3 regions of the Thalassotalea sp. SU-HH00458 genome follow, and region 2 is predicted to be linked to each of the others. Evidence: predicted binding sites of a transcription regulator. Region 2 holds the regulator's gene; each other region holds the start of a gene.

Region 1 (4,588 bases), on a different contig from region 2:
TAAACAATCCGGATACAATTACGATTTAAGATTTATTAAACTAACTTTTTCATTTACTAGTCGAATTAATCTCTTTGGTTTAGAATGCATTTCATCTTTATTTGAATGTCTCTGCATATGTCTAATCAACAAAACGTAAATCAAGAAGAAATTGCTAAGTTTGAAAAAGTAGCCAGCCAATGGTGGGAATTAGATGGCGATTTTAAACCCTTACATCAAATCAATCCTTTAAGACGACAATTTATCATTCAGCATGCCCAAAACATTTATGGTAAAACGATAATAGATGTTGGTTGTGGTGGCGGTATTCTGGCCGAGAGTTTAGCGAAATTAGGTGCTCAGGTAACTGGTATAGATATGGGAGAAGAGCCTTTAAATGTAGCAAAACTTCACGCCCTTGAAGCCAATGTAAAAGTAAACTATGAAAAAATTACCGCTGAAGAGAAAGCAGAACATCATCCAGAATTTTTCGATGTGGTTACCTGTATGGAAATGCTCGAACATGTTCCTGATCCTGCCTCTATTATTCAAGCTTGCAGTAAGATGGTGAAACCAGGCGGTTACGTATTCTTCTCTACATTAAATAAAACCATCAAGTCTTATTTATTAGCGATAGTTGCTGCAGAAAAAGTGTTTAAATTGGTGCCTGATGGTACGCATGACCATGCACATTTTATTCGCCCCTCACAATTAATAAGTTGGGCCGAAGCAAATGATTTAAAATGTATTGATGCTGCAGGTATCCATTACAATCCGTTAACCGAAAATCATAAATTAATTGAATCATTAGACGTCAACTATATTTTATGTTGTCAAAAGGTTTAACCATGACGATAAAAACACCAAGCGATGTCCTCAACAATACCCAAGCGGTACTCTTTGATCTTGACGGTACTTTATTAGATACCGCCAATGATTTAGGTGAAGCATTAAATTTTGTATTGCGTAAATATCATTTACCCGAGGTCCCACAAGCGATTTATCGACCCGTCGCTTCAGATGGTGCATTAGGCTTATTAACATTAGGCTTTAATTCACAATTGAAAAACTATGATTATGATGTATTAAGAACACAGTTTTTGAATTTTTATCAAGAAAATATTGCTCGACAGACTTGTTTATATCCTGGTGTGACCGAGTTATTAACCCGTTTAAATACCGACAATATCCCTTGGGGAATAGTAACCAATAAGCCCGAGGGTTTAACAAAACAATTACTGCCCTCTTTCATTGAACTTGAGCAATGTGCAGTTATGGTAGGGGGCGATACTTTACCGCAAAGAAAACCAGATCCTGAACCTTTATTTTATGCATGCGAAACCATAAAAGTTGATCCAAAGCACTGTCTTTATGTTGGCGATGCCATAAGAGATATAGAAGCAGGTAATCGAGCAGGTATGAAAACATTCGTTGCACAATGGGGATATATTAAATCCACAGATAATATTCATGAGTGGCAAGCAGATTACATTCTAAAATCCCCACAAGATTTATTATTGATTAGATAATCGACAACTGACTACTTATAAAGCAATTACTGTAAATGATTGAATTAAAAAGATAATTTAAATCATATTACCAAACGTAATATAGATAGTAAAATTATCACTAAAATAAATATACTGATGTTTTCGTGATAAAAAAAAATGTAAAAAGATATTGCGTTTCGCAAAAATCAAATTGAAAAGACCATACTAAGTTAGTTGTCACTAACATAGATTTAAACGGGTTTATCTAGAGCAAAATATCGCCTTTTTTAGTGCTTGCAATAAAGCTTAAACCTCATTATCTTGTGATCAGTTTTATGTTTACACCCAAGATGTAGTGCATTGCTGAATTTTGCCCATCTTCCGTAAATATCCACCTAAATAATTAAAACAATAAAATTAATAAACAGGTTTTTCATGACTAACAATCTTTTTGTAACCAAGCGTAACGGCGAAAAAGAACCCATCGATTTAGAGAAAATTCACCAAGTGATCGCTTGGGCTGCTGAAGACTTAGATAATGTATCTGTCTCGCAGGTAGAACTGAAATCTCATATTCAATTTTATGACGGTATTAAAACCGAAGATATTCATGAAACCATCATCAAAGCAGCAGCTGATTTAATTTCAGAGGAGACCCCTGATTATCAGTTTTTGTCTGCACGTTTAGCGATATTCCATTTACGGAAAAAAGCTTACGGACAATTTGAGCCACCTAAATTATATCCACATGTGGTGAATCTTGTTGAATTAGGAAAATATGATCAACATTTGCTTGCCGATTATACGCAAGAAGAATTCGAACAAATGGAAAGCTTTTTAGATCACCGCCGAGATTTAAATTTTAGCTACGCGGCCGTTAAGCAGCTAGAAGGTAAATATTTAGTTCAAAACCGCGTTACTGGTGAAATTTACGAAAGCGCTCAATTTTTGTATATATTGGTCGCTGCTTGTTTATTTGCAAAATACCCTCAAGAGACGCGTTTAAGCTATATCGAAGGTTTTTATAACGCAATCTCTACATTTAAAATTTCATTACCAACGCCAATAATGGCTGGGGTACGAACACCTACCCGCCAGTTTTCTTCATGTGTTTTAATTGAATGTGGTGATAGTTTAGATTCGATTAATGCCGCCTCAAGCTCAATTGTTAAATATGTATCTCAACGTGCTGGTATTGGTATTAATGCGGGAAGAATTCGCGCATTAGGTAGCTCTATTCGAAATGGTGAAGCGTTTCACACAGGTTGTATCCCTTTTTATAAACACTTTCAAACAGCGGTTAAAAGCTGTTCTCAAGGCGGTGTACGTGGTGGTGCTGCTACCCTATTTTACCCACTTTGGCATTTAGAAGTTGAAAGTTTACTGGTACTAAAAAATAACCGTGGTGTTGAAGAAAACCGTGTTCGTCACTTAGATTACGGTGTTCAGTTTAATAAAGTCATGTATCAACGATTAATCAAAGGTGAATCCATTACGTTATTTAGTCCAAGTGATGTACCTGGTTTATATGATGCCTTTTTCGAAGATCAAGATGAATTTGAACGTTTATATTTACAATATGAAGCTGATGACTCTATTCGTAAAAAGTGCATTAAAGCAATTGAATTATTTACGTTATTTGCTCAAGAGCGTGCAAGTACAGGTCGTATTTATTTACAAAACGTTGATCACTGTAATACTCATAGCCCATTTAATCCAGAAGTTGCGCCAATTAGACAAAGTAACCTTTGTTTAGAGATTGCCTTACCAACGAAACCATTAAATGACATTAATGATCCCGAAGGTGAAATAGCCCTTTGTACGTTATCAGCGTTCAATTTAGGTGCGATTGAAAGCTTAGATGAATTAGAAGGTTTAGCCGATTTAGCTGTGCGAGCATTAGATAATTTATTAGATTATCAAGATTACCCAATGCCAGCCGCTGAAAATGCAACTTTTGGCCGAAGAACCTTAGGTATAGGCGTTATAAATTACGCTTATTACTTAGCAAAAAATGGTGTTTTTTACTCAAACGGGAGTGCGAATAACTTAACGCACAGAACGTTTGAAGCCATTCAGTTCTATTTATTACAAGCATCAAATAAGTTAGCCATTGAACAAGGCGCTTGTCCTAAGTTCAATGAAACTCGTCTATCGCAAGGTATTTTACCTATCGATACTTATAAAAAAGAAATCGATAATATCACTGGCGAGCCTTTACATTTAGATTGGGAAGGATTACGAGAAAGCATTAAAAAACATGGTGTAAGAAATTCAACAGTTTCCGCTTTGATGCCATCAGAAACATCATCGCAAATATCAAATGCCACCAACGGTATCGAGCCTCCTCGTGGTTTGATCAGCGTAAAAGCAAGTAAAGATGGTATTTTAAAACAAGTTGTACCTGAGTATGAAAAACTAAAAGATAACTATGAGTTATTATGGAATATTCCAAATAATGAAGGTTACTTACAACTTGTTGGTATTATGCAAAAATTTGTTGATCAAACGATTTCTGCCAACACCAATTATGATCCTTCTAAATTTGAAGGGGGTAAAGTACCGGTCAAACAAATTCTAAAAGACCTACTTACCGCTTATAAACTTGGTGTGAAAACGATGTATTATCACAATACCCGAGATGGTGCTGATGATCAGGTTGAAGTTGAAAGTGACGACTGTGCCGGCGGCGCTTGTAAAATATAAATGCTATTTAAACGCTTAATTATCAATAATTAAGCGTTATTCTTTCAATGAATAAAACACTAAAATAATAACAATTTATCCTTTAGATATGTTGAAACAATGCAAAAGATTATTGTTTCTAGGAGCACTACATGACCTACAGTACATTTAACCAAACTCCCAACAATGCTTTATTAGAGCCGATGTTTTTGGGAAATAGTGTAAATGTCTCGCGCTACGATCAGCAACGTTATGTTGCTTTTGAAAAGCTGATTGAAAAGCAATTATCATTTTTTTGGCGCCCTGAAGAAATTGATGTATCAAAAGACAGAGCAGATTGGCAAGGATTAACCAGTTCTGAAAAACATATCTTTATTTCAAATTTAAAGTACCAAACCTTATTAGATAGTATGGCAGCACGCTCTGTTAACGCC
Region 2 (4,588 bases):
TTCCAAGAAGTATTTGCTGATTGGATGACGGAGCATGAAAAATTGCTTCGTCACATCATTACAGGTTTTGAAGCGAAACCGGCAATTCAAGATGAGCTTTTTCAAGAAATCGCTTTAAACGTTTGGCGGGCATTACCAACGTTTAGATTCGACTCTGCTGTTAAAACATTTATTGCTCGAATTGCCCATAATGTTTTGGCCACGCATGTAGCAAAATCTGTGCGTACGGTAAAAGCGGATAAAGATTTAGCCGCGGTACCTTCAGAGGCTGAACAAGACTTAACTCAACCCACTCCTTTTCAATCACTTGACCAAAAGCAACGTCAACAGCGCTTAGCTCATGCTATTCGTCAATTGAAGCTTGACCAGCAACAAGTGATCACTCTTGCGTTAGAAGGCATGAGTTATCAAGAAATTGCCGAAGTTTTATCTATTACCACTAACCTGGTCGGCGTACGGTTACAGCGGGCTAAAAAAGCGCTAACGCAGTTATTGGAGTCGAAATGAAAGACAATGAATCATCGTTAAATATGGACAAAGAAACGCAAGCGTCTATAGCAGAGCAAACTCAAATGACCGACACAGACGAGGCTCATCACTATGCCGTTGACGATAATAATGCCGTTGATGAAAACAATCCTGATGAAGCGACAATTTTAGATGAACAATGGCAAAGTTTAAGCCAAGACTGGCAGTCGCAACCTGTTGAAAAAACAGATATTCAAGCTTTGTTAAAACAAACGAAACGCCGTACTACTTGGGCAAAAACTTGTTTTGCTTTAAATATCCTCGCTACTGCAGGGTTATTTATTTCATTTTTTTATGGTGTCATGATTGGCGAGTTTGGCACGCCATGGAATCTATATCTAGGTGGTGCCGGACTTATGTCGCTTATTTTTGTGTATTACGAAATGAAAATTCGGGCAAAAACATGGCGCCAAATTAGTGATAGTCCAGATCAAGCCATAGAAAACGCCTTAGCAGGCTGTGAATCTTCAATGAAATATATGTCGTTAACTAAATGGTCTTGTCTTCCTTTTGGTGTTTTAGCCAATTGGTTTGTGTATTCTGTCGGTAAAGAAGGCGACAAACCTATGTTGGGGGCATTGATATTTATTAATGTCTTTATTGCGGTAATGTTTTTAATCACAGAGTTAATTCATCGAAAACGTAAAAAAGAGTTCAAAGAGCTCAATGCAAAGATTTCAAACTTATAACGGAATACTCATAAGAAAGATAAATTAAATTCGGGATCACTATTGATAGCTGTGTTTTATTTGTTGTTCTTTGGTTTTTTATTCGATATATTATCTTCAAGACGAATTAGATTTCGTTATTAAAAACTTTTACCGCATTTTAACCAATACTCACTGGAATAGCTCAGTACAAAATGAGCTAATTCAAGTGGGTTTTTACATGTACAAATGAGCCTCTTTAGGGCAGAATGTGCGGCATTAAAATTGAACTTAACAAGATAGCCTGTTGGTTTAGCTGCTGGCTCATTACTTGAGGATAAAATATGTTTACACGTGATATGAATATTGCTGATTTTGACCCTGAATTATATCAGGCAATGAGTAGTGAAGTGGTGCGTCAAGAAGAACACATTGAGCTAATCGCTTCAGAAAACTACTGTAGCCCACGAGTGTTAGAAGCACAAGGTTCGCAATTAACCAATAAATATGCTGAAGGTTACCCAGGTAAGCGTTATTACGGTGGTTGTGAATATGTGGATGTTGCAGAGCAATTAGCTATCGATCGTGCGAAAGAATTATTTGGTGCTACTTACGCAAACGTTCAACCACATGCTGGTTCACAAGCCAATGCCGCTGTTTTCCAAGCATTAGTTAAGCCGGGCGGTAAAGTGTTAGGCATGAGCCTTGCTCATGGTGGCCATTTAACTCACGGTTCGCATGTTAACTTTTCTGGTAAGTCTTACGAAGCATTTCAATATGGCCTTCACCCAGAAACTGGTGATATCAATTATGAAGAACTTGAAGCATTAGCGCTTGAGCACAAACCAGAAATGATCATCGGCGGTTTCTCTGCATTCTCTGGTGTTGTAGATTGGGCACGTATGCGTGAAATTGCTGATAAAGTTGGCGCTTACTTTTTCGTTGATATGGCTCATGTTGCAGGTTTAATTGCTGCAGGTTTATACCCGAACCCAGTTCCTCATGCTCACGTCGTTACTACCACAACGCATAAAACATTAGCAGGCCCTCGCGGTGGTTTAATTATTTCAGGTTGTGATGATGAAGATGTTTATAAAAAATTAAACAGCGCGGTATTCCCAGGTGGCCAAGGTGGTCCTTTAATGCACATTATTGCGGCTAAAGCGGTAGCATTTAAAGAAGCGTTAGCGCCTGAGTTTAAGGTGTATCAACAAAACGTTTTAGATAACGCTAAAGCTATGGTTGCGGTACTTCAAGAACGTGGCTATAAAGTGGTTTCAAATGGTACAGAAAACCACTTATTATTGCTTGATTTAATTGATAAAGATATTACGGGTAAAGACGCTGATGCCGCTTTAGGTCGTGCTCATATAACTGTAAATAAAAATTCAGTGCCAAATGATCCTCGTTCACCATTTGTAACTTCTGGTTTACGTTTAGGAACTCCAGCAATTACTCGTCGCGGTTTTGGTCTTGAAGAAACGAAAGCATTAACGGGTTGGATTTGTGATATTTTAGACGATATTAATAACGAAGAAACCATCGTCAAAGTACAAGAAAACGTGAAAGAATTATGCTCACGTTTCCCTGTTTATAAATAGCACGTCGATTGGCGTATTAATTGATAATAAGCTTAATTGCTATTAACGTTTTTATTATCAATGTATTTAGATTAAAATGGCCGCCTTAGCGGCCATTGTTATTTTTGCGCTGTAATAAAATTTTTGGAGCGTTTCATGTATTGCCCATTTTGCTCGGCTACCGATACTAAGGTGATCGATTCTCGACTGGTGTCTGACGGACATCAAATTCGCCGCCGTCGTGAGTGTGTAGCTTGTCAAGAGCGGTTTACAACCTTTGAATCTGCAGAATTAGTGATGCCTCGCATTATTAAACGAGATGGTTCAAGAGAGCCTTTCAATGAAGATAAAATGCGCAGTGGTTTAGTTCGCGCGTTAGAAAAACGACCTGTAAGCGTTGAGCAAGTTGAATTGTCTATCAATAAAGTGAAGTCGCAAATGCGGGCAACAGGCGAACGTGAAATTAGTAGCGAACTGTTAGGCAATATTATTATGGGGCAATTGAAAGACCTCGATAAAGTCGCCTATGTAAGGTTTGCTTCTGTGTATCGCTCATTTGAAGATGTGAAAGAGTTTGGTGAAGAAATTGCCCGACTCGGCAGCGATAAATAATGCGCTAATTTGGCAAACATATTCCATATGAAGAATACATTTACTCCATCAGATCATCAATTTATGGCACAAGCTATACGATTGGCTGAACGCGGAATTTATACGACATCGCCAAATCCGAGAGTTGGTTGTGTGATCGTTAATCATGGTCAAATTGTCGGAGAAGGCTTTCATGAAAAAGCGGGGCAAGGACACGCTGAAGTACATGCGTTAGCAATGGCGGGCACAAATGCACAAGGTGCAACGGCTTATGTGACGTTAGAGCCTTGTTCACATGTTGGTCGCACTCCTCCTTGTGCAAACGCTTTGATTGATGCCGGCGTTAGTAAAGTCATTGCCGCTATGGTTGACCCAAATCCTCATGTTTCTGGTCGAGGACTAGCTTTGCTTGAACAGGCAGGCATTGAAACTTATTCGGGTTTACTTGAACAAGACGCAAAAGCGTTAAATTTAGGTTTTATTAACCGAATGACTTTAGGTTTTCCTTATGTGCGCTGTAAACTTGCCGCAAGTCTTGATGGTAAAACAGCAATGGCGAGTGGTGAGAGTCAATGGATCACGTCCAAATCAGCACGCCAAGATGTACAAAAATTAAGGGCACAAAGTTGTGCCGTAATTACCGGAGCGGACTCTGTTTTAGTCGATAATGCTCGAATGAATGTTCGATGGTCAGAGTTAGGTGATGCGCGGTTACATTACAAAGAGCAAGCAGTTAGACAACCGGTACGCGTGGTCATCGATACGAAAAATCGTTTAACGCCTGATTTAGCTTTTTTCTCTGAGGCCTCGCCAATTTTATTAATCAGAACTAGCATTGAAAATAATCAACAGTGGCCTCATTTTGTAGAAGAAGTGATCTTGCCAAAAGCGTTGAATAACGAGCACGTTGATTTATCCGCCTTGTTAAATACATTAGCAAAAAAAGAGTATAATGAGGTATTAATTGAATCAGGCATGACCTTAGCCGGTGCTTTTATTGAACAAAACTTGGTTGATGAACTTGTGTTATATCAAGCTCCCAAGCTGATGGGACATGAAGGAAAAGGCTTATTAAATATGCCTTTTGTGCAAGCGTTATCGCAAGCAAAAACACTTACCTTTTCAGACATTACTTTAGTCGGTGCTGACTTGAAAATCACCGCAAAATTTACCTAGCAATTATTAGAGACACTACATGTTTACTGGAATTATTGAAGCGGTTGGAAAAATTAAACAAGTTAA
Region 3 (4,588 bases), on a different contig from region 2:
TCATTGGCGTGATCGATTAATAAAAATCCCGGTTCGGCATAGTCAAACGTATTACTCATGATCATGTCCCATAAACGATGTGCTGGAATATGGCCGTATATTTTACAAGCGATTAAACCATTTTCATTGAGAATATAATCATGTTTCTTCAGGTAGTCGTCTTCAAAATAATTCTCACGAAAGAGGATCTTACTTTGATCTGAAAGGGCAATATTTTCCGTATTGAGTGCTTGTTGTGAAATAGGAAAAACGAGCGGCCAGTCAGCATCATTTTTTACCGCCTGGATAAAGTCGTCAGTGATCAATAATGATAAATTGAATTGTCGTAAACGCCCATGCTCACGCTTTGCCAAAATAAAGTCTTTTACATCGGGATGAGAGATGTCAAAAACCCCCATTTGCGCGCCACGTCTACCTCCAGCCGAGCTGACGGTGAAACACATTTTATCGAAAATATCCATAAACGACATAGGCCCTGATGTTCGAGCCCCTGCGCCAGCGACATAGGCACCATTTGGTCTTAAAGTTGAAAACTCATAGCCAATACCACAACCAGCTTTTAAAGTAAGGCCAGATTCATGGACTTTGCCTAAAATACCGGTCATTGAATCATCGATGGTCCCAGACACGGTACAATTTATCGTAGAGGTAGCAGGTTTAAATTCACTGGCTCCGGCATTAGCAATTATCCGACCAGCAGGATAAGCGCCAGAGTTTAATGCCCAAAGAAATTTTTCATACCAGTATTGATGATTCGTTGTCTCAATATCGGCAAGCGCCTTCGCTACACGAGCAAATGTTTCTTCAATGGTGTTTTCTTGAGGGTTACCATGTTTATCTTTAAGTCGATACTTTTTATCCCAAATATCAATCGACGCGGCTTGTATATTGAGCATATGGTGAGTAGGTTTTTCTTTAGTTAGCGGCATATATCTCCCCTTTTATTGTTATCATTTTTTTCAACATCATACTGAAAAAAAGAAAGGGGCAAAGCCAAAGCACTATATATTGCGATCTAAATCAAACAAAAACACAAGATATAGTAACCCGTAAAAAATTGGCATAAAAAAACACCGCGTTGTTTCGGTGTTATTTTTAACAAAATTTTAATTAATCACTGAATTACAGTTTAAGGCAAATGCTCCGAAGCAAGATAATCATGAGATTGCATTTCCTGTAAACGACTTAAACAACGTTTGAATTCAAAGACTAAACCGCCTGTCGTATATAATTCTTCCATCACGACTTCGGCTGAAATAATTAACTTAACTTTACGCTCATAAAACTCATCAACCATAGCAATAAACCTCCTAGCGGCGTCATCACTGTCTACATTCATTTGAGTGACATTAGCAACTAATACTGTATGGAATAAACGGCTAATTTCCATATAATCATTTTGGCTTCGAGCTGACTCGCACAATTCAGAAAACTCAAAATAAACAATACCATCAGAAGCTTTGATCGTGGCTAATTCGCGGTTGTTTATTTCAATAGCTTTATTGTTTACACCAACTTCAATTGAAAGTTGATCGAAATAACGATGTAAATTTTCATCGGCTTTTTCATCCAGCGGCGCATGATAAATTTCAGCTTGCTCTAACGTTCTCAATCGATAATCGACGCCACTATCAACATTAATAACATCACAATGTTGGTTAATTAATTTAATGGCGGGTAAAAATCTTTCTCGTTGCAAGCCATTACGATAAAGCTCATCAGGTATAATATTCGACGTTGCCACTAAGGTTACATTGTGGGCAAACAATTCTTCAAACAAGGTTCCTAAGATCATGGCATCTGTGATGTCTGATACAAAAAACTCATCGAAACAAATAATACACGTTTCTTGTGCGAAACGTTTAGCAATAATTTTTAACGGATCTGATTGCCCAGTTAAGCCTTCTAATTCTTGGTGAACCCTGTGCATAAAGCGATGAAAATGTACTCGCATTTTATTTTTAAACGGCAAACAGTCATAAAAAGTATCAACTAAATAAGTTTTGCCTCGACCAACACCTCCCCAAAAATAAATGCCTTGAACAGGCTTAATTTCAGCTTTCGCGACAACGCGTTTCCAACGATTGAAAACTTTTTTAAAACCCGTTACCGGTAGTGGCTTACTTTGTAAACATTCATATAAACGTTGTAAATTTTTAACCGCATTCTCTTGAGCGGCATCATATTGAAAATCATCGCGGTTTAGGTCTTCTCTATATTTTTCGAGTGGGGAAAGCGTAATCATCTGTGAATATAATCTATTATTTAAGCTTGTTTTTGCTTGAAAAAAACATATTTGCATACATATTTGCTAATAGGATAAAACGTTTAGCTGCGAGCAAAAACAAAAGCAGTGTGTTAATCTCTATTTTCACCAATTTTTAATGTGAATACAATTTTCCGCAACAAAATAAAAGGTAAAAAGCTTATGGATATCGTTATTGGAATCATCATTTTTGTCGTTGGCTCAACTGTAGGCTTTTTTGCAAGTAGATTTTTATCTGCTTCTAATCAAGAAAATCAAAAGCTTGCAGAAAAAGTAAATCAAAGTGAAGCCTCTTTGGCGCAATATAAAGTGGATGTTGCTGAACATTTAGATCATTCAAAAGAATTGTTAGAGCAAATGAATAACACCTGCCAAAAAGCGATGAAGCAAATGGAGAAAAGTACGCAGTTATTGCAAAAAGCGACGCCTAAAGAAAGCGACGCAATGCCTTTTTTCTCGAAAGAAACCCAAGAACAATTAGCTCAAACTGTTGCGCTTCGACACAATAAAGAAGAACGTAAAAGCGATAATGAAGTCACGGAAGCGCCACTCGATTATTCAGGTGAAGCAAGCGGGCTTTTTGCTGATAAGAAACAATCTGTTACAAATAGCAATATTGAAAATTAGGAACTTAGTTCACAGGTTAACGTCTTTAATTGAGTATTTATATTTTTTTGTATTAATGTCTTTTTGGAGTGTCCTTACATATGAATAAAATGTCAGTTTTAATCAGCAGCGTTTTACTTACCAGTAGTTTAGCTTTAACGAGTTTACCTGCTCAAGCTAATCTCCCTTTTTCTGTGAGTGGCCAAAAAGTGCCAAGTTTGGCGCCTATGCTAGAAGAAGTAACGCCGGCGGTTGTGCTTATTTCTGTTCGAGGTACACATGAAGTACAACAAAGGAATATCCCCGATGCTTTTAAGTTTTTCTTCGGCAATCCTCGCCAACAAAACCCTACACGAGAAAGACCTTTTCAAGGACTTGGTTCTGGCGTCATCATTGATGCTGACAAAGGTTATATCGTCACAAATAACCATGTCATCAACGAAGCAGATGAGATACAAATAACGCTGAAAGATGGCCGCCAAATTGAAGCAACAAAAATAGGCGCCGATGAAAGTAGTGATATTGCCCTACTTCAAGTTGATTCAAAAAACTTAACTGCAGTCACTATTGCCGATTCAGATAAATTAAGAGTCGGTGACTTCGCGGTGGCAATCGGTAGTCCATTTGGCCTAGGGCAAACCGTCACATCCGGTATCGTCAGTGCATTAGGTCGCAGTGGTTTAAATGCTGATAATTTTGAAGATTTCATTCAAACGGATGCAGCAATCAACAGTGGTAACTCTGGTGGTGCTTTAATTAATTTACGTGGTGAGTTAATCGGTATTAATACCGCTATTATCGGCCCGAACGGTGGAAATGTCGGAATCGGATTTGCCATTCCAAGTAATATGGTGAAAAGCTTAGTTGACCAAATTATTGAATTTGGCGAAGTTCGCCGTGGTGTATTGGGCGTATCAGGTCGAAGTGTTACCGGTGAATTTGCTAAAGCAATGGAGCTAGAAGGTGCACAAGGTGCATTCGTTGAGCAAGTAGTGGAAGACTCTGCTGCACAAATCGCTGGCATAGAAGCAGGTGATGTGATCACCAAAGTAAATGGTAAACGCATTAAGTCATTTAGTGAATTACGCGGAAAAATAGGGGCGATTGGCGCAGGCAACGAGGTAAAACTGAGTGTCATTAAAGCTGATGGTGATGAAGAAACCTATACAGTTGTCTTGAAAAAAGCTGAAACGGCCAACGTTGAACCTGCCAGTATTCATAGAATGCTTGAAGGGGCTGAACTTGAAAATAACAGTAAAGGGTTTGGTGTAGCAATAAAAGCCGTTGAAGCAGACACCCCAGCAGCAATGATAGGGTTAAGAGCTGGTGATATTATCAGTGGCGTAAACAGACACCGAGTTACCAACATAGCTGAGCTACGTGATTACTTAAAAGATAATAAAGGTATTTCATTACTTAAAATTATACGTGGAAATACCAACTTATTTATTCGCATCAGATAAGTAATATTCATGTAATTATTCTTAGTTATAACTAAGGGTACATCAACAAAAGCGACTTAGGGAATAAGTCGCTTTTCTTTTGTACGAGGAAAAAGCTAAAAAACCTCACTTCTACTTTTTGGTTATCAACAATCTATGTTAATCTGCAGTATATTTTGTCGATAACCTTACAATTTTGAAAATACTAAACGCACTAAAATATATCTTAAACTCAGCAAGTTACGGAGTAATTATCGCAGTTGTGATGCTTTTA

The links. The regulator NrdR, encoded in region 2, represses ribonucleotide reductase genes. The targets are predictions, from matches to a motif close to AAACACNANATNTNGTGTTT.
Region 1: the regulator NrdR is predicted to act here: its motif matches at 1,811-1,830, upstream of nrdA (class 1a ribonucleoside-diphosphate reductase subunit alpha).
Region 3: the regulator NrdR is predicted to act here: its motif matches at 997-1,016, upstream of ABXH06_RS03910 (adenosylcobalamin-dependent ribonucleoside-diphosphate reductase).

Annotation. Positions count from the first base shown of each region.
Region 1 is NZ_BAABWW010000003.1:174,960-179,547, forward strand. Features, by position in the region: gene ubiG (bifunctional 2-polyprenyl-6-hydroxyphenol methylase/3-demethylubiquinol 3-O-methyltransferase UbiG) at 118-825, shown strand; gene ABXH06_RS06040 (HAD family hydrolase) at 828-1,508, shown strand; gene nrdA (class 1a ribonucleoside-diphosphate reductase subunit alpha) at 1,905-4,175, shown strand; gene nrdB (class Ia ribonucleoside-diphosphate reductase subunit beta) at 4,307-4,588, shown strand, end outside.
Region 2 is NZ_BAABWW010000001.1:433,159-437,746, reverse strand. Features, by position in the region: gene ABXH06_RS01960 (RNA polymerase sigma factor) at 1-507, shown strand, start outside; gene ABXH06_RS01955 (hypothetical protein) at 504-1,217, shown strand; gene glyA (serine hydroxymethyltransferase) at 1,520-2,776, shown strand; gene nrdR (transcriptional regulator NrdR) at 2,912-3,367, shown strand; gene ribD (bifunctional diaminohydroxyphosphoribosylaminopyrimidine deaminase/5-amino-6-(5-phosphoribosylamino)uracil reductase RibD) at 3,395-4,522, shown strand; gene ABXH06_RS01935 (riboflavin synthase) at 4,542-4,588, shown strand, end outside.
Region 3 is NZ_BAABWW010000002.1:204,078-208,665, reverse strand. Features, by position in the region: gene ABXH06_RS03910 (adenosylcobalamin-dependent ribonucleoside-diphosphate reductase) at 1-929, opposite strand, end outside; gene zapE (cell division protein ZapE) at 1,130-2,245, opposite strand; gene ABXH06_RS03900 (Z-ring associated ZapG family protein) at 2,429-2,893, shown strand; gene ABXH06_RS03895 (Do family serine endopeptidase) at 2,974-4,335, shown strand; gene ABXH06_RS03890 (trypsin-like peptidase domain-containing protein) at 4,580-4,588, shown strand, end outside.